Regions from separate parts of the Bradyrhizobium sp. HKCCYLS3070 genome, predicted to be linked through region 2. Evidence: predicted binding sites of a transcription regulator. Region 2 holds the regulator's gene; each other region holds the start of a gene.

Region 1 (6,573 bases), 170 kb from region 2:
CGCGGGCGTCGGGGCGGCGGACGAACAGATCGTTGGCCAGGAGATCGAGCAGGGGGCGAATGGGCGTCACCTCGTCGGACGCATCCGGACGCGACTCGGGCGGGATCTCGGCGCCGAGCGGAAGGCCAGCGGCAAGGCGCGCGGAAACCTCCTCGGCAAAGACCGCCGCGAGGACACGGCTCTGCGCGATCAGCTCCGCCTGTGTCTGGCGGATCAGCTGGTTGTCATAGATGCGAAAGAAGAACAGCCCGACGAGCGGCAAGGTGCCGACCAGCGCCAGCACGCCAAAGACGATCTGTCCCAGCGACGGCCGCCATTTTGCCTTGGGCTTGGGCGCGATCATGGGGTGCCGCAGCGGCCGAGCCGGAAGCCCACGCCATGGACCGTCTCGATCGCGTCCTCGCAATGCGCGGCTGCGAGCTTCGCTCTGATGTTGCGGATGTGGCTGTCGATCGTTCGGTCGGAGACCTGAATGTTGAGCTGATAGGCGGCGGCCATGATCTGCTCGCGGCTGAACACGACCGCAGGACGCGTCATCAGCGTGCGCAGGATGCTGAACTCCAGCGCGGTGAGCGTCAGCGGCATGTCATCGAAACGGGCCAGGTGCTGCTGCGGGTCGAGCCGGAGCCGGCCATGGACGAGCTTCTCCGGCTCGGCCGAGCGATCACCTCCGCCGTTCGCGACCCGGCGGAGAATGACGTTGACGCGGGCAACCAGCTCGCGCGGACTGAACGGCTTTGTCACGTAGTCGTCGCCGCCGATCTCGAGCCCGAGAATGCGGTCGATCTCCTCGTCGCGGGCCGACAGGAACAGGATCGGCACTTGCGAGGTCCGGCGAATGCGCCGGCAGACCTCGAGGCCGTCGAACTCCGGCATGCCGACGTCGAGCACGATCAGGTCCGGACGGTCTTCGGTGACCCTGGTCAGCGCAGCGCGGCCGTCGGCGGCTTCCCTCACCGCCATGCCGGCCTTGCTCAAGGCCACGCGCAGGACTTCGCGGATATGCGGGTCATCGTCGACGATGAGGATTCGGGGAGACACGAGCTCTACTCCGCGGCGAGGCATCAGCTTGGTTTCTGCGACACAGGATGTGTATCGAGATAGCGCTGCAGGCGCCAGCCGCGAAAACTCCAGGATCGCCAGGACGCCATGCTGCTTTCCTGTTGCTCAAGGAGCCGATCACGGTCGCTGGCCAGCCCTCGGTCCGTCGGTCGCAACAGCATCGCCCGCTCGATGGCCGGCAGTGCCTCGGGTCCGAGCCAGACGAGATAGGAGCCGTCGATGAGAGGGCCGCTCTGTCCCGCCTCACGACTATGGGAGACATTGAAGTCTGCGATCGGCCGGTCGAAATTGATCAGCGCACAGCCGTAGATGGTCGCCGAGAGCACCAGCAGGTTCATACGGATGAGCCATGCGTTGGACTTGTCGAGAGCGATCCTGAGCACGATGAGGATCAGGCCGATCGCGACCAGGATCATCCATATCAGGGCCGCGATTCGCCAATAGGTCAGAGCATAAGTCTCGATATACATGTGAAGCCGTTGAATCGAGGACACGACCAGCATCACGTTCTGAGCCACCCAGAGATAGACCAGCGGCCGGACCAGTCGCGACTCGTTTGCCGTGGTCTCGGAGCGGACGGCGACGATGACGAAGGCAGCCGCGAGCAGCGCCGTGACGATCAAGGGGTAGGCGCCTCGGTGCGCATAGGTCGCATAGGTCATGCCGTCCGGAAGCGCAGCATGTCCCCACAGATATGCGCCGTCGAGCGCCGTCTGGAGGGCAAACAGGATGTTGAACAGGATCAGCGCCCGGATCACGGTTTCAGGGCCGAGCACGGTCGTCAGGATTGACGGCTGATCGGGCTCGCTTTCGATCGGCGGGCTCGAGGTCGTGGTCCGCTCGCGCCAGCGAAGGTTGACGAATGGCCAGACCATGGACAACGTCACGAGCCAGAAGATCGCGTGCCCCATCGTGAGTTGGGAGGCGACGCGCTCGGGACTGAGGACGGCGAACCACCGCTCAATGACCGGATTGGCTGCTGCGAACAGAGCCAAGAACACGCAGCCGAGTGCCAGCGGAATGCTCCAGACAACGAGAGTTCGCGTGATCATGTTCGCGCGCAGCGTCACGATCGCATCAGGTATCAGTCGAAACGGCCCGATCAGGAGCAACTGCCGCGCGGCGGTCAGCGGAAGCCGGAAGCCGCGCGCGGATCGGTTGGTCGCCAGCGTGATAGCCGACAGCGTCGTGAGCAGCAGGACAGGAAAAGAAAGCAGGTTCAGCTCCTCGATGGCGGGAGCCAGGCCGGCAACGAAGAGAACTGCAGCTCCGACCAGACGGTTTCGATCGGTCTTGGCAAGATTGGCGAGAATGCTCGCTGCGGCGAGCGCGGCGAAAAACAGCGGGAATGCCAGGCCGATCGGCCGGCCGTTGTAGAGCAGCGTGTCGGCGAGGCCGACGAGACCGGCAGTGATGGCGAATTTGAGCCACATCGAATCGGGCGCGACGGGCGCAGCCGTCGGCTCGGCGAGAGTCGTCATGGAAGAATCCTTGGTTTGGGTCATCGTTCGGGCCGGGAGGCACAAGCCGATGAGCCAAGCATGACGCCTGCCCATGCAGCAGCTCACGAGGGGATCTGCAGCATTTCAGGATTTGTTTGCAGATTTCGTGCAGACGCGATTCCACATCTGGCGCAGGGAAAACGTGATTGTTACGGCAATGGCCGTCTTTCCCCTCGGATGATCGGCTGCACACATGCTCGGACGTATCAGGACCGCGGTTCTCTGGATCCTTGCTCTGCTCTTCATTTTCGTCACGCTGAACAGCAACGAGCCCTATCTGGTTCGGCTGCGGGGCAGCGGCCACGCAGCCCTGCTCCTCATCGGGCTTGCCGTTCCGCTGCTGCTGATGCTCGGCGGTCGGTGGCGGCGGGGGCCCGCCGGACGCGCTCTGGTCGTAGCATGGTGCGTTCCGCTGATCATGCTGACGTCGACGCAGTTCATGTTTGCCTGGCGCAAGTACGAGACGTTCCGGACGCCCCCCGACGTGGCGCATCTGCTCGGCCGGCATTTCATCGTCGGTTACACGGCCGTCGATGACGCAGCCGCGTTGGCCCGGCAGGGGTTGATCGCGGGCGTCTATGTGACACACCACAACATCCGCGGCCGGACCGAGCCTCAGCTGCGCGCCGAGATGGCGCGATTGCAGGACGCGCGCCGGAGTGCCGGGCTGCCGCCTCTGCTGGTTGCGGCGGATCAGGAGGGAGGCGCCGTCGCACACCTGTCTCCGACCCTGCCGAACATGCCCGGCCTCGCAACGCTGGCCGATCTGCCGGCCTCGCGGCGCGCGCAGGATGCGTTCGCGATGGGGCGCGCCCAGGGTGAGGCTCTCGCGGCTGCCGGCATCACCTTCAATTTGGCTCCGGTCGTCGACCTTCGCCCGAGCTGGACACGCAACCGACTGGACTTTCACACCTTGATCGGCCGCCGCGCGATCTCCAACGATCCCGCGGTGGTTGGCGACATTGCGCTCGGTTACGTCCGTGGCCTGGAAGCAAGCGGTGTCCGCGCGGCCGTCAAGCATTTCCCTGGTCTGGGGCGCGTCGCAGCCGATACGCATCATTTCTCGGCACAGCTCGGCACGCCGGCAGATGTCTTGGAACGGTCGGATTGGCGGCCGTTCCGACAGGTGCTGCAGGGCTCGCACGCGGCAATGATGGTCGGTCACGTGACGGTCGATGCGATCGATCCAGAGCGGCCTGCCTCACATTCCAAAGCCGTGCTCGAGGGACTCATTCGCGGCCGCTGGAACTATCCGGGCGTGATCGTGACGGATGATATCGTGATGGGGGCGATCTACGGCCGCGATCTCTGCAAAGCTGTCGTGGAGGCTCTCAACGGCGGCGCCGATCTGTTGCTGGTGGCCTATGACGGCACCCAGTTCCACCGCGCGCTCGCCTGCGCCAAGGAGGCTCTGGCGGAAGGACGCATCGACCTCGATGCAATCAGCAGGAGCGATGAGCGACTGAAGCGCTGGGCGCCGACGGTTGGCAAATCACAGCCGTCGAATGTGTCTACGGTTATGCAACAGCCTGGAGGCGTGCATCAGAAGATCGTGGACTGAATGGCAGCGAGCCCTCAGCGCGGGCCATTGCCGGTCCAGTTGCGCCAAGCGACATTCGAGAGGCTTCGCAGGTCGGTCGCCAGCGGGCGTCGCGTCTGCTTGTCGTGCTGAGCGATGAGGTGCTCGGATTCGCGGATCTTGACCTGGAGTTCCGCAACCTGCCGCTTGGTCTGTTCAAGCGCCTTCGCATCGGCGCTCTCGCCCACCGTGAACCGCGCCGTCTCGATCTGTTTCAAGGTCGCGCGATTCTTTTTGAGCTGGGCGCGATGCCAGGCAACCTTGCTGTCACTGTCCGCAACCATGGTGGACTCCCGCGAAATGCCGCGGAGACTAAACGACCGATTTCTGATTCGCGACAGCTTCGGACCGGCATCGCCAACATTGGAATACCGATCTGCCGACCCATCGTCCTGGTGAGTCGAATATGCCGGTTCAATCCAACCCTGCGGCGCGTCTCATCTCATCAATCAGTTCGAACGCTTCAGCCTTCGTCATCTCCGCTCGCGTGGGATCGGATCGGCCAGCCTGCTCGCTGAGCGTTCTCAAGTAGGAAGCTTGGGTATCCGTCATCGGATCGGCTCCGGACACCCAGTCCTCGGGATCTTTCTGCAGCTGTTCGGCCATGGGGATCTCCCGTTGTTGCCCGGCTTCAACGGGAAAGCTTGCAAAGTGTTCCTATTTTGTTCTATTGCGCGATCCTACTCTTGCTCGGGTGCTTCATGCGCGATCTATGTGTGGTTCGAGCCGAAATCGACCGTATGCGTCTCCGGGTCGGGCGGCAGCGCCGTGAAATCGTGCAGCTACGGCGAGCTCGGGCCTCGACGGCGGCCGCCGAAGTGCTTTTGCACCACATGCTGGAGACGCTTGACCGGCTGCGGCAACAGCGAGAGCGGCTCAAGCTGGAGGAAGCGAGCCGACTGCCTCGCAAGCAGCGCGGCGCCCGGCGCGCATGAGACGCTGGCGGTAAGGCCGAGTGATCCGCCGCTCGTCCGTAGTCCGATGATCAGGCCTGGAACCGACATGGCCGACGATCACCTGAGCCGCAAAGGCCAACCTGCGCCGGGTCATGAGGACGTCCGCATCTTCAATTTGGCCGGTGAGGAGAAAGATTGGTCGGTAGTCCGGCTCCCTCGATCAGCATCGGGCGTGTGAGCTTCGGGCAATACGATGTCCGGCGGCGCGGCGGTAAGCTCTTCCGGTGTGGCCTCGCATGATTTGATCTCGAAATTGTTGTCGAGGATTTTCTCGCCATGCGTGCCGAGCGTGATGAGATCGGCCTGTTCCGCGGCCTCCCAGACCTCGCGCTCGGTGCGAAACGGGCGGGTCATCTGTTCGTCATTCTCAAACAATGCGTAGGGCACGAGCGCCTCCAGATTGCGATCCGCCGATGCAGCGATGCCGTGCCGCTCGACGCCGCCCATCCATTCAAGGCAGGGACGTCCAAACAAACGGCGCCATAGGCAGGCTGGTTCCACCCAGGCGAGCGCTGACTCGATCGACCAGTTGTGACGATCCGCCCGGCCTGCCAGGCGGAACATGGAGACCAGCGCGAGGTTGCCGGCGGTGTCGAATGGCCAGGAGAGTCCAATGGATATCAAGGGAAAGAAGATCGCGATCCTCGCAACCAACGGGTTCGAGCAATCCGAGCTCGAAGTGCCGCGCGATCGGCTCAAGCAGGCGGGCGCGACCGTCGAGATCATCTCGCTCGCGCCGGGCGAGATCAAGGGCTGGGATGAGAAGGACTGGGGACGGACCGTCAAGGTCGACAAGACGTTGGACCAGGCGTCTGCTTCGGACTACGACGCCGTCGTGCTGCCGGGCGGTCAGATCAATCCGGATCTGCTGCGGCTCGAGCCGAAGGCGCTGCGGTTCATCAAGGAGATCTTTGAAGCCAAGAAGATCGTTGCGGCGGTCTGTCATGCGCCGTGGCTCCTGATCGAGACCGGAATTGCCAAGGGGCGAAAGATGACGTCCTACAAATCGATCAAGACGGACGTTGCCAATGCCGGCGCGCATTGGCAGGACGCGGAGGTCGTGGTCGATCAGGGCGTGATCACTTCGCGCAATCCCGGAGATCTGGAAGCCTTCAGCGCCAAGATCATCGAAGAGGTCAAGGAAGGCCGCCATCTCAAGCGCAGCGCGGCTTGATGCTGAGATCGGAAGCCGGGAGAAAACCCGGCTACCTCAGTGGGACGGGCCCAGCGCCCGAGGGGTCGAACGCTGGGCCGCAGTCCACACGGAGTGCCTCCAGCGAGATGGGGGAACGCCGCCAGAGGCATGGAAATGACTCGCGGCGGGCCGGGTCGTTCCCAATTCCTAGCGCGGACCTTCGCCCGCGGGACTTCGACGATAGCCTCGCAACGTTCAGTGAGGAATCGGAACTTCGCTGCTCATCCCGGGTTTGCCGCTTTTGAACAGGCCGCGGAGAGCGTCGTGAGCGAGAAAGCA
Region 2 (6,573 bases):
TGAGGAAGCTCATTCTCCGGTCGAGGACCTGCTCGCCGTCGTCGACGCGCTCGCGCCGGCGCGGCCGGCGACGCTGATTGCCTGCTCGCAAGGAGGCCGCATCGCGCTCGACTTCGCGCTTCGCCATCCGTCACGTATGGCATCGCTGGTGCTGATCGCACCTTCGATCAGCGGCGCGCCGGAGCCGATCTATCCACCGGAGATCAAGGCGCTAACGGCGTCGTTGGCCGCTGCCGAGGCCGCACAGGATTGGGATCGGGTCAGCGCTATCAAGGCGCATCTGTGGGTCGACGGTCCCTTGCAGCGCGAGGGACGCATCTCCGGCGAGCCGCGCGAGACGTTCCTGAAGAAGAACGCCGCCGCACTCCGCGCGCCGCCAACCGGCGCGACTCTCGATGTGGCACCAGCCTTCCCACGCCTCGCGGAGATCGTCGCGCCATCGCTCGTCATCCGGGGGGACTTGGACTTTCCTCACATCCAGCAGCGAAGCAGGCTGCTCGCCGCAACAATGCCGAACGGGTCAGGACATGAGCTGGCCGGAACGGCGCACCTGCCGAGCCTGGAACGTCCGCAGGAGGTCATGCGGTTGATTGCGGACTTTCTCGCGCGATCGTGAGGCAGCGGCCCGGAAACGGCCCACAGCAGACGGTCAGAACGCAGGGAGCGGCCTAGGCCCTTGGCCGCGCCGTGCGCGTTCGGTTAGAAGGCGATTCATTCGATCTGCCGTCTCCGTCCGAAGGAACTCTCATGGCCCTGATGCCGGTGTCTGATGCGTTGTCCGCCGTGCTCGCCGGCGCCGAACCGCTGGCCGAGGAGCAGGTCGGGCTGGACGAAGCGTTTCACCGCATCCTGGCGCGGGACCTCGCGGCGCTGCGGACGCAGCCGCCCGAGGCAATGTCGGCGATGGACGGCTATGCCGTGCGCGCCGTGGACGCCGCCCAGGCCAAGGCGCGGCTGAAGGTCATCGGCGAGGTCGCGGCGGGGCGGCCGTTCGATCGCGTGGTTGGACCCGGCGAGGCGGCGCGGATCTTCACCGGTGGCGTTGTCCCGGAGGGCGCGGACGCGGTGGTGATCCAGGAGGACACGATCGCCGAAGATGGCCACGTCGTGATCACCGAGGCCGCGATCAAGGGCCGGCATATCCGGCCGGCGGGCGTCGACTTTCACCAGGGCATGGTGCTGCTGAAGTCCGGGCGCCGGCTCAGCGACCGCGACCTGTCGCTGGCGGCCAGCATGAATCATCCGGCGCTGCCGGTGCGGCGCCGGCCGAAGGTGGCGCTGCTCGCCACCGGCGACGAGCTGGTGATGCCGGGCTCGACGCCCGGCCCGGGCCAGATCGTCTATTCCAACGGCTACGCCTTGCGGGCGCTGGTGCGCAACGAGGGCGGGACCCCGATCGATCTCGGCATCGCCGCGGATACGATGGAGGCGACGATCGCCGGCATCCGCCGGGCCCGCGAGGCCAAGGCCGACATCTTGATCACGACCGGCGGCGCCTCGGTCGGCGATCACGACCTGGTCAAGCAGGCGCTCGAAGCCGAGGGCGTCGAGATGGCGTTCTGGAAGATCGCGATGCGGCCGGGCAAGCCGATGATGCACGGACGGCTCGGCGACATCAGGGTGATCGGACTGCCCGGCAATCCGGTGTCGTCCTATGTCTGCGCCATCCTGTTCCTGGTGCCGCTGATTCGGCGGCTGCTCGGCCGCGACGAGGCCGTGATGCCGCGCGAGACCGCCCTGCTCGGCCGCGAGCTCGGGCCGAACGATTCGCGCGAGGACTATCTGCGGGCGCGGCTCGAAGAGCGCGCCGACGGCACGCTGGTCGCCACCCCGGTGAGCCAGCAGGATTCGTCGCTGCTCGGCAATCTCGCGCTCTCGCAGGCGGTGGTGATCCGGCCGGCGTTTGCGCCGAAGGCGCCTGCGGGCAGCCCGTGCGAGATCCTGCGCCTGCCGAACTGAGCCGCTTCCCCGGTAAAGCCCGGTCTGTTCATCATATTTTTAGGATTGCGGAACACACATCGAACATATAGTGTCCGTTCATGATTTGTTTTTAGTATGTTGCGGGCGACGCGATGACGGTCCGACTCCAGGGCGCTCTCAGCCGGTTTGTGCGCGAGGCGCAGCTCCTGGACTCGGACGACAACAAACCGGGGACCAGGTCGAGATGCTGACGCGCAAACAGTACGAACTTCTGCGGTTCATCAACGAGCGGCTCAAGGAAGCCGGCGTGCCGCCGTCCTTCGACGAGATGAAGGATGCGCTCGATCTGCGCTCGAAGTCCGGCATTCATCGCCTGATCACGGCGCTCGAGGAGCGCGGCTTCATCCGCCGGCTGCCCAACCGCGCCCGCGCGATCGAGGTGATCAAGCTGCCCGAGCTGTCACAGGCCGCCAACAACCGCCGCGGCTTCACCCCATCGGTGATCGAGGGCAATCTCGGCAAGGTGCGCACCAGCACTCCCGCGCTGGACGATGGCGAGCGCCCCGTCGCAGTGCCGGTGATGGGCCGCATCGCCGCCGGTACCCCGATCGAGGCGCTGCAGACCCGCAGCCACACCATCAGCGTGCCTGCCGACATGCTCGGTAACGGCGATCACTACGCGCTCGAGGTACGCGGCGACTCCATGGTCGATGCCGGCATCCTCGACGGCGACATGGCGCTGATCCAGCGCAACGAGACCGCCGACACCGGCGACATCGTGGTGGCGCTGATCGACGATGAGGAAGCGACGTTGAAGCGCTTCCGCCGCCGCGGCGCATCGATCGCGCTGGAGCCAGCCAACACCGCCTACGAGGTACGCATCCTGCCGCCGAACCGGGTGAAGATCCAAGGCAAGCTGGTCGGGCTGTACCGCAAGTACTGATCGCGAATGGGATCGGTCGATCGGCGGCGGGCGCACGCGCTTTCGCCGCCGAGCTGGAGGCTGCCCAGCAAAATACGTCACGCGCGAATGCACCTCATGATGTGCAGCGCGGCATGCTCAAACGCTTGTGATCGGCCGCGGGCACACGCGATGCAGATCAGCGCAGAATTGCCGCGAAGCGCGCGCTAACATCACCATCGATGTCCACTCTGATAGAGGCCTGCGCCTGTCCGGGGGGAGCGTGGGTCGGCTATCTCTCAACGAGGAGCGATCCGATGTGTGACTACAGCCTCCATGCGGTTGCGTCCCGTCCCGCCAAGGTCGGCGAGACGTTGATCTCGATGACCTTCCGTGGCACCGCCACCCGCGGCTTCGCGCTGGAGAGCGAGCCGACCGTCGCAGTCTGCATGCTGCCCGGCACCGAGTTGGCCTTCGCCGAGGACGTCCGCTACGACAGCCGCTGGCTCTGGACCCGGACGATCCGCGAGCGCGTCGCAAAGTTCAACAGCATCGAGACTCACATTCCCGATCGCCATCACGACGCGATCGAATTCGCCGATGGCCGCCACGTGCTGGTGACCCAGCTCTGCGAGGGCCAGCGCGTCACCGTGCTGCAATTGCCGGTCAGCAAGCAGCCGGCGGAGCGACGCCCGGACATCGCCGAGGACGTGCCGCCTTCGCAGGCCACACCGATTCGCCGCATCAGCATCACCTGAGGGGTCTCCGCATCGGCATTTCTCTCGGTCGTGAGCGAGCTTTCGACCGTGGGAGATTTGGGTTCTGCAAGCGCAAAGTCCTCTCGGGCGAACCTCACGCCCCGGCATCGCATCGGATAGGAACGACATCCCTCGGCCGGCATGATGTGCCGGGGGAGCCTGCCGCCGTGGTCAACAAGATCGATTGGAACAAGGCCGCCGGGATCACCGAGCCCGGCTGCAATATGCTTGTGTTCGGATGGCTGACAGCCACGGCTGACGACATCGCCATCTGGCAACGCTATCCGCGCGCTGCGTTCACGCTGGCCGAAAGCCCCTCGCTGTTCGATGGACTTGGCAACATGGACCTGGCGACACCGAGTATCATCTCGGCACGTTCGAGCTGCCCGGCACTCAGTCTTCTTCGCCCTGCTCCGTCTCCGGCGGCGTCGCGTCCTGAGGCCGCACGGCCGGCGCGCGCGGCGTCAGCGTCGTGTCGAACTCGCCGGCCTCGGCGGGCGCCGGCCACCATGGGCGGTCAGTGCCGCCGGCGCGCGCCGGCGTGACGGCGAAGCTCCTGCCCCGCTGCACCAGCATCAAGGCGCCCTGCTGCCGCAACCGCTCGCGATCGATGACGGCCGCCGCGCAGGATGACGGCGCGGCGCGCGCGGTGACGATGAGCGCGGCACGGGCGCAATCATCGGCGAGCGCCTCGGCGCGCAGGGTCAGGGCGGCGAATCGGCCGTCGGCCATTGCGACCACGCAGCCCGCCTCGTCGCAGGAGACGCCATCGGTGAGCGATGAATCCGCCGGCAGCCGGGCATCGGCGTCGGCCGCGAGCCACTCCTTGGTGGCGAACACATCCTTGCCGATGCGCATCGCATGCAGACGCCCGTCACGGCCGCGCACCGCCACCGCGCGCCCATCGCCGGCGATCAGCACGTCGGGCAGCGGCGTCGCGGCGGCCCACGCGGTGGCCACCACGAGCCCCACGACGCCCGACCAGCGCAACGGTGTGCGCAGCAGGCCGATCAGGATGACCCCGAGGCTGGCCAGGATCAGTGGACCGATGCCGAAGGCCGGGATGCGCCCGACCGCGCCGGGCAGCGCCGCCACCCAGCGCGTCACCGCGATCATCCAGTCGATGCCGAGGCCCATCAGCGTCCACCAGGGACCGTCGAGCCCGAACGGCGCCGCCACGAGGCCCATCAGGCCGGCCGGCATCACCAGCGCCGAGACGACCGGCATCGCTGCGAGATTGGCGAGCACGCCATACGGCGTGACGCGATGGAAATGGAAGGCGGCATAGGGCGTGGTCGCGAGCCCCGCGATCAGCGAGGCCAGCAACAGCATCGCAAGCTCCCGGCCGCCCCACAGCGCGATGCGCTGGGTGGTCGAGCTGTCCGGCGTCGCGAACAGTCTGGGCAGGCCGAACTGCACCAGCGCGACCAGGCCGAGCGTTGCCGCGAACGACATCTGGAAGCTCGGATGCACGAGCGCTTCCGGGGCCGCCACCAGTACGATCATCGCTGCGACCGCGAGCGTGCGGAAGGTGACGGCGCGGCGGTCGACCATGACCGCGATCAGCACGACCGCCGTCATGAAGAACGACCTTTGGGTCGCGACCTCCGCGCCTGAGAGCAACAGATAGAACGCCGCCGCGACCAGCGCCGCGGCCGCCGCCCATTTCTTGATCGGATGGCTGATGGTGAGGCCGGGGATCAGCGCCAGCAGCGCGCGCACGGCGAAGAATACGACGCCGGCGACGACCGCCATGTGATAGCCGGAGATCGACAGCACATGGCCGAGACCGGAGACGAACATCGCGTCGTTGACATCGGGCGTGATGGCGTCGCGCCGGCCGGTCAGCAGCGCGGTGGCGATGGCGCGCTCGTCGCCCGACAGGCGGCCGCGGATGCGTGCGTCGATCGCATCGCGCAGACCCTGCATGGCCGCCGCATAGCCCAGGCCGAAGCCGGCGGCCTGCGGCGGCGTCGCCGTCGTGATCGCGCCCATCACGAAGCCGGAGGCGCCGATGCCCTGGAAGAACATGTCGCGCGCGAAGTCGTAGGATCCCGGCCGCACCGGGGCCATCGGCGGCAGCAGCCGCGCCTTGAGCTGCACGAAGCTGCCGACCTCGGGCGCCGCGCCCTTGCGCACCGCGAGCCTGACACGCGCGATGGTGACGGCGTTGCGCGGGCTCTCCATCGACGTCACCCGCAGCACGATGCGGTCGCTGCGCTCGCGGATGTCGCGCGCCTCGACGAAGCCGGACAGCGCCACCGAATACAACGGCCGCGCCAGCACCGGATGCGCGACGCGCGCGGTCTTGACGGTCGCCGCGGCGAAGCCGCACGCCGCCGCCGCGATCATCACGGCAACCGGAAACAGCCGATGCCGCCGCATCATGATGGCGACGATGCCGAGCAGCGCCGCGGTGGTGGCGGCAATCCAGAGCACGGGCTCGTGATCGGCGGCGAAGTACAGCGCGATGCCGGCCCCGAACGCCACCGGCACCCAGGGCAGCAGCCGGCCCGCCCCGGCCTCCTCGGCCGCCCAGCTCTTCAGGCGGGCGGCGAACACCGACGACGCACCGGCCCCGATCGCGGGCCAGCCGCCGGCCAGCGCGCCGCGCGGCGGCCAGACATCGGCCATCACGCCCGCGATCCCGCGACGCCCTCCCGGCGGCCTGACCGGCTCCGCCATTGCCCCCACACCACCCGTTACCCGACGGGCGGAAAGGCTACCGGAAGCTGCGCGAGCGCGCCTAGCAGAACGGAACGGGAATCCTGGAGATCTGCACGGCCGCTGCGGGGGAACTTTTTGCGCCGCACGTGCTTTTCAGGGGATGGACGCCCACGACCCTGAAGACCCCTTCGCCGACCTCGCGCTCGAGAAGGCGATCCACCTGCGCTGGACTCTCCGGGACATCAAGGCCCACCGGCTGACGCTGTCCCCTGTCGCCGACGAAGATCTTTCGCTGCTCACCGAGCGCGGCCTCGTCGAACTCACCGA
Region 3 (6,573 bases), on a different contig from region 2:
GGTAGGCACCGAAGCGGACGCCGTACTTGCGCAAGGTGGCGCGCGACGGCTGGTCCAGATCCTTCATCTCGGCGGCGATCTTGGCGCGCTCGATGACGCCGAGCGCCTCCACCAGCTGGAACGCGATGCCGCGGCCGATGCCGGTGATGTCCTCGGCCTTGGACAACTCGAACAGCGGGCCGAGCAGCTTCTCGATATGCGTCTTCAGCCACAGATCGAGCCGCGCCTGGACCTTGTCGCGCGCAGCACCGGTCAGCCGCTCGTCGGCGATGATGCGCAGGCGCGGATGCAGCGCGTCGTCGGCCGCGACCAGCTTGGCGACCGCGTCGCCGGTCCAGCGCACCGTGCCGTCGGCGGTGAGCACGATGTGCTCGTCGGGCGCGCTGGACAGCTTCTCGGCGCGCGCCTCGATCTCGCCGGCCAGCGCCTTCTGGGCAGCAGCCTGCAAGGCCTTGGCCTCCGAGCCGGCTTCGGCGGCGTCGGGCGCGAAGGTGAATCCATCCAGGCGGCCGATCGCGTGCCCTTCAACGATCACTTCGCCGGTCTTGCCGATTTCCGTATTCAAAACACTGTTCTCCCGCAGGCGCCGCATCAATACACTGGTACGACGATCAACGAAACGCTCCGTGAGCCGTTCATGAAGGGCGTCTGACAATTTATTTTCGAGTTCGCGGGTAATCCCCTGCCAATAATCAGGGTCGCGCAGCCAGTCGGGCCGGTTGGCCACGAAGGTCCAGGTACGGATCTGTGCAATCCGCCCCGACAGCGTATCGATGTCGCCATCGACGCGGTCGGCCTGATCGACCTGGGCCGCGTACCAGGCGTCCGGAATACGCCCCTTCTGCATCAGGAAGCCGAACACGGTGGTCACCAGCTCCGCATGGGCGGCCGGCGACAGCCTGCGATAGTCGGGAATCTGGCAGGTTTCCCACAGACGCTCGACCGCGGCCGCGCCGTGAGCGATGTCGCGCACCTCGGCATCGCGCGCGGCGTGATCGAGCACGCGCAGGTCCTCCGCAATCGGCGCGCGCGTCAGCGCCTCATGCGCCGGCGCGACCGCCAGCGAGACCTGAAGCGCGCTCAAGGACGCGAAATCAAGCCGGGAGTTGCGCCATTGCAGCACCTTCACGGTATCGAAGGCATGGTTCTGGAGCGCATTGACCAGCTCGGGCTCGAATGGCGCACAACGTCCGGTGGTGCCGAACGTGCCATTGCGCGTCGCGCGTCCGGCACGGCCGGCGATCTGGGCAAATTCCGACGGCGTGAGCCGGCGGAACTGATAGCCGTCATATTTGCGGTCGGACGCGAAGGCGACGTGATCGACGTCGAGGTTGAGCCCCATGCCGACCGCATCGGTGGCGACGAGATAGTCGACGTCACCGTTCTGGAACATCGCCACCTGCGCGTTGCGGGTTCGCGGCGACAGCGATCCCAGCACGACAGCGGCGCCGCCATGCTGGCGGCGGATCAGCTCGGCGATGGCGTAGACCTCGTCGGCCGAGAACGCCACGATGGCGGTCCGGCGCGGCTGTCGCGTGATCTTGCGATCACCGGCGAATTCGAGTTGCGACAATCGTGGCCGCGTCACCATCGACGCGCCCGGCAGCAGACGCTCGATGATGGGACGCATCGTCGCAGCACCCAGCAGCAGCGTCTCGTCGCGACCGCGGCGATTGAGGATGCGGTCGGTGAAGACGTGGCCGCGCTCGAGATCGGACGCGATCTGGATCTCGTCGACGGCCAGGAACGACACGTCGAGATCCCTGGGCATCGCTTCGACGGTCGACACCCAGTAGCGCGGATTTTTCGGCTTGATCTTCTCCTCGCCGGTGATCAGCGCGACGGCCTCGCTGCCGACGCGATCGGCGATCTTGTTGTAGACCTCACGCGCGAGCAGCCGCAGCGGCAGTCCGATGATGCCGGAGGAATGCGCGAGCATGCGCTCGATCGCCAGATGCGTCTTGCCGGTGTTGGTGGGGCCGAGCACGGCGGTGACGCCGCTTCCGGGAGCGCGGTCGGACGTGCGCTCGAAAGGCGAGGCAGCCGAAGAGGACGAAAAAGCCATTCGTTAAATGTGGGTCTCGAAGCCGGCGTTGGAAGCGCGCCGTTCACGCGCGACGGATGCGGAATAATCGTGTGTCTGGAGAGGCTGCGATGCTGACCCCTGTCTCACATTGTGACGCATATAGTGACGCAGCTTAAGCTTCGGAACGCCTTGAGAACGAATCGCGAAGGAATCGCTGACTCCGTCGGCTTTCCGGCTTCGTTCACCGCAACATCTCGCGCTCTGCCATCAAGCCAGCACTAGATCAAGTTTTCGCGGGCTCCACAAGCAACGCTTTCGCGATGGAACTGGCGCGCGTTCAGCGCATCCCGAGTCGAATCAGAATCAGGGAAGAGTCAAACGGATTCACGCGCAGCAGACAGTATCGATAGGGGGTCCCGACAAATCGGAGCTCATGAGCCCGTCAGTCCGGAGATCATGCAGCGCGAACCCCGAATCTCCATCGGATTCAAGCGACAGCGGACGGCATGCCGTCAGGCCTTCACGCCACGGCCGCTGACGGGGCTGCGCCGCAACGACGAGATTCCGATGTGGAGGAGCAGCGAAACGACGCACTACTGGGTCTTGGCGACGTGCGGCGCCGCCTGGGTGATGAACGACGTCGCTTCCAGCATCGCGGTCCCCAGCGGGGTCGGGATCACCATCTTGAACGGCACCAGCACACGGGTGCCGGCGATCGGCACGAAGAAGATCTCCATGTTGCGGGCCTGAGCCAGATATTTGATGACCGGCCGGTCCGGGATGTAGCCCGCGACTGGCGTGAAGTAGATCGCGCAGACCAGGGCCGGGCCACGATAACCCTTGTCTGCCTTGACGTTCTCCATGCGCTTGTAGTCGAGCTTGAGCTCGTAGCGCATGCGGCCGTCGAACACGGGCGCAGCGCCGCGGCACGAGTCCGGCGACAGCAGCTCGCCGTTGCCCGGCACGCGCACCAGAGAGGCCGTCATCGGATCGAGCACGCCACGCTTGTGGGCATCCGTCACCGGAATGCGGTCGGGATCGACCGGAGGCGCCGGCTCGATGGCGAAGTCCTTCACAGTACCGTTCTGCAGATTGATGCGGATCTGCTCGGATTTCTTTCCCGTCGTGGTCGAGGCCTGGTAGCTCTGGCCGACCAGGGCGCCGTTGACGACGCGCCCCTGCACCGAGCCGGTGCCTGATCCTTGCGAGAAGCTCTTGAGCAGGCCGGCGGTGCCGCCCTGAGCCGCGGCACCATACTGATCATCCCCGATCTCGACCGCCCAGGTACCCTTGCCGACGGGGATGCCAGCCAGGGAAGCCTCGTATTGAGCGTCCAACCGAGCCTGCGCCTGGGCGTTTTGCGCCAGCAACAACAGGCAGAGCGCTGCCCCGGCCGCGGCCAGGCGACAGCAGAGAAATGAGGGAACCGAGATGATGGTCACGTGACGAATGATCCTACCGATCCGCCTGCCTGAGCGCCGGACCGATCCGACGCGCCATCCTTGCTACTTAAGCCAAAAACGCCTTCAAACAACGCGAACCGTCCGACAATGGCGGTTTGTCCAGCGCTTTGCAGCTGAACAGCACTCAGACCGTCATCCGCAGCTCTGCCGGAACCGAGCCGCGAACCTCCGACCGCGCCAGCATGCCGCCATTCCGGCATTTCGGACTGTTCGCGGGATATCCATCCATCACGTCCGAATGCGCCCTTTATATGGTCTAAACTATCGGCTATACTATTGATTATACGCCTGCTTTTCTGCTGGTTGGCGATTTCGGCCCGACCAGGAGGATGCACGGGTCGCGCCCTTCGGGTTCGCCGGCCCGGCTCCCTCTATTCGCTGCGGCCTTCAAAACCTTGACGAAAAGCCGCATCCCCCCTATACGACCGCATCTCCCAGAGACGAGCTGGACGAGTTTTGGACCCCCGCGGCCCGCCGACACAGGCGGACGAAGGGTGCGGGGATGAGAGAGGATTTATTGCCATGTCGCGGCGCTGTGAACTGACGGCCAAGGGTCCCCAGGTTGGCCACAAGGTCAGCCACTCCAACATCAAGACCAAGCGGCGCTTCCTGCCGAACCTGTGCAACGTGACCTTCATCTCGGATGCACTCGGCCGCAACGTGCGCCTGCGCGTCTCCACCAACGCGCTCAAGAGCGTCGACCACAATGGCGGCCTCGATGCCTATCTGCTCAAGGCCAACGCCGCGACCCTGTCGCCGCGCGCGCTGGAGCTGAAGCGCGCCATCGAGAAGAAGGCGGCGGACGCTGCCCCGGTCGCCAAGGCGAGCTGAGAGAGCAAGCCGAAATTCAGGATTGATGCAGAAGCCGGACGCGTCACGGGCGCGGCTTCAAGCTGAACGAGATGTCGAAACGGCCGGGTCGAGAGATCCGGCCGTTTTGCTTGCGGATGCCGTGACCAACTGACAACTCTGGACACGGGCAGCAGGCGTGGGGCGGCAGGACTGGTCGGGTGATCATCCGTTCGTACAACGGCGCCCCGCAGTCACTTCGCGATGTCCGCCGCGCCGCGCGCAACAGCGACCCAGACGAAGTGCCATAGGGAACCGACCTCCCCAACACCAGCCGGATGCTCTACACTCGTTGCGGTAGCATTATTGCGGACATTCCTTTGCCATGAAGAATATTGTCATCTGCTGCGACGGCACCGGCAACGAGATCAGCGAGAACATCTCGAACGTGCTCAAGCTTTATCGGTGCCTGCGCAAGACCGACAAGACGACACCGCATCAGGTCGTGTTCTACGATCCCGGCGTCGGCACGTTGACGCAGCCCGACAGCTGGCATCGCTTCAAGGCCAATTTCAACATGGTGCTGGGGCTCGCGACGGGCTACGGCCTCGACGACAACGTCATCAACGCCTACTCTTTCCTGGCCACGCAGTACCAGGACGGCGATCGCATCTTCCTGTTCGGCTTCTCGCGGGGCGCCTACACCGTGCGCGTGCTCGCCGGGCTGATCCACAAGATCGGGCTGATCTCGCCGGGCCAGATCAATCTCGTCGGCCCGGGCGTGATCGCCTACAAGAAGTATTCCTCCGACAATCCGAAGGCCGGGCGCGGCATCACCAAGGAGCTCGAGAGCACCGAGGAGGACGGGCCGATCCCGGAGAGCCGCGCCGACCAGGCCGCGCAGTTCGCGCGGATCACCTCGACGCGCTGGCCGACGATCCATTTCGTCGGCGTGTGGGACACGGTGGCGAGCGTGATCGTGCCGCGCACCGACCGGCTGTTTGCGCTGCCGAGCCTCGAGGAGCTCGCCTTCACGATCGAGAACCCGAGCGTGAAGATCTTCCGTCAGGCTGCGGCGATCGACGAGCGCCGCTGCATGTTCCGGCTGAAGCCGTGGGGGATGCCGCAGACCTTCACGCCGAACCGCTTCAACAAGGCGCAGGCGCGACCGCAGGACGCCAAACAGGTGTGGTTCGCCGGCGTGCATTCCGACGTCGGCGGCGGCTATCCCGAGGTGCGGTCGGCGGCTTCGAAATATCCGCTGCTGTGGATGATCGACGAGGCGGTCGAGGCCGGGCTGACGGTCAATCCGCGCACGGTGAATCAGCTCGCCTGGGGCGTGCAGCGCAAGAACAGTCCGTTCTCCTATGTGGCGCCGAGCGTCCAGGGCCCCCTGCACGATTCGATGACGCCGGCCTGGCGGCTGCTGGAATGGCTGCCGAAGAGCGCGACGTACAAGGAGTGGCCGGAGCGCAAGGCGCATTTCGGATTGTACGTTCCGAATTGCGAGCCGCGCTTCATTCCCGAGGGCGCGTTCATCCACGAGAGCGTGCTGATGCGGATCGCAGAATCGCAGGACTACCGGCCCGTCAATCTGCCCGCGTCCTATGAGCGCGTCCCGCTTCCGGTCAAACAGAAGGCGGAGTAGCAACGGCGCGTTGCGCGTCGGGCAGCGTCTTCAGAGGCCCGCGTGTGGCGGATCGCCTCAGATCATGCGCAGATGGATGACGCCGTCGGTCACCTCGCCACGGGCGAACTGCTCGCGCGCCATCTGCTCGAACGCCGTGCGGTTTCGCTGCAGATAGGCGAACGCCTGGTTGCGGGTGCAAAAGCAGGTCTCGAGATGACAGACCTGCCGCGTGGCGCCGATTGCGAGCGCGAATGCGATCGTCTGGCCTCCACGCTGCGTCTCGTCCTTGGCGATGCGAACGTCTGTAGCTGTCGACTTGGCCACGTCAGCCTCCTCGGTACGAAGGTCGGGTCTGTACGCGGGACGCGGTTGAGACGTAATGATCAGGCATGGATCGCCCGTCTGTTCGAGCACCGGCAACGGATCTGAAGTTCCGATAGTTCCACCGGGCAGCCGACGTCGGAAGGCGAGACGAAACCGCCCTAGCGAGCGACCTTCTTCCGCCGCTTCGGCGCAGGCGCCGCGTCAGAACCCGCTTGCGCAGCTTCCGCTTCCTTGGCGAGCCGCAACACGCGCAGCCGCTCCATGTTCTTGCGGACCGCGGTCGCGCGCTGATCCCATTCGGCGCGCGCCTTCGCCCCGTCCTCGGCGGCGACGCGCTGGCG

The links. The regulator LexA, encoded in region 2, represses DNA repair genes until DNA is damaged. The targets are predictions, from matches to a motif close to TGTTCNNNNTGTGTTCNG.
Region 1: ACQR03_RS07050 (DUF3072 domain-containing protein) is a predicted target of LexA. The motif match lies at 4,796-4,813, and genes of this name have one in related genera.
Region 3: ACQR03_RS31930 (helicase-related protein) is a predicted target of LexA. The motif match lies at 2,207-2,224, and genes of this name have one in related genera.

Annotation. Positions count from the first base shown of each region.
Region 1 is NZ_JBNPTI010000001.1:1,512,351-1,518,923, reverse strand. It holds gene ACQR03_RS07075 (sensor histidine kinase) at 1-343, opposite strand, end outside; gene ACQR03_RS07070 (response regulator transcription factor) at 340-1,041, opposite strand; gene ACQR03_RS07065 (DUF4153 domain-containing protein) at 1,065-2,543, opposite strand; gene ACQR03_RS07060 (glycoside hydrolase family 3 N-terminal domain-containing protein) at 2,758-4,125, shown strand; gene ACQR03_RS07055 (hypothetical protein) at 4,140-4,427, opposite strand; gene ACQR03_RS07050 (DUF3072 domain-containing protein) at 4,558-4,749, opposite strand; gene ACQR03_RS07045 (hypothetical protein) at 5,190-5,723, opposite strand; gene ACQR03_RS07040 (type 1 glutamine amidotransferase domain-containing protein) at 5,713-6,273, shown strand; gene ACQR03_RS07035 (FdhF/YdeP family oxidoreductase) at 6,559-6,573, shown strand, end outside.
Region 2 is NZ_JBNPTI010000001.1:1,686,975-1,693,547, forward strand. It holds gene ACQR03_RS07840 (alpha/beta fold hydrolase) at 1-616, shown strand, start outside; gene ACQR03_RS07845 (molybdopterin molybdotransferase MoeA) at 748-1,959, shown strand; gene lexA (transcriptional repressor LexA) at 2,165-2,863, shown strand; gene ACQR03_RS07855 (hypothetical protein) at 3,139-3,579, shown strand; gene ACQR03_RS07860 (ComEC/Rec2 family competence protein) at 3,973-6,264, opposite strand; gene ACQR03_RS07865 (hypothetical protein) at 6,407-6,573, shown strand, end outside.
Region 3 is NZ_JBNPTI010000020.1:26,853-33,425, forward strand. It holds gene ACQR03_RS31930 (helicase-related protein) at 1-2,065, opposite strand, end outside; gene ACQR03_RS31935 (DUF3108 domain-containing protein) at 2,620-3,396, opposite strand; gene rpmB (50S ribosomal protein L28) at 4,012-4,320, shown strand; gene ACQR03_RS31945 (T6SS phospholipase effector Tle1-like catalytic domain-containing protein) at 4,664-5,926, shown strand; gene ACQR03_RS31950 (hypothetical protein) at 5,984-6,232, opposite strand; gene ACQR03_RS31955 (transcriptional regulator) at 6,391-6,573, opposite strand, start outside.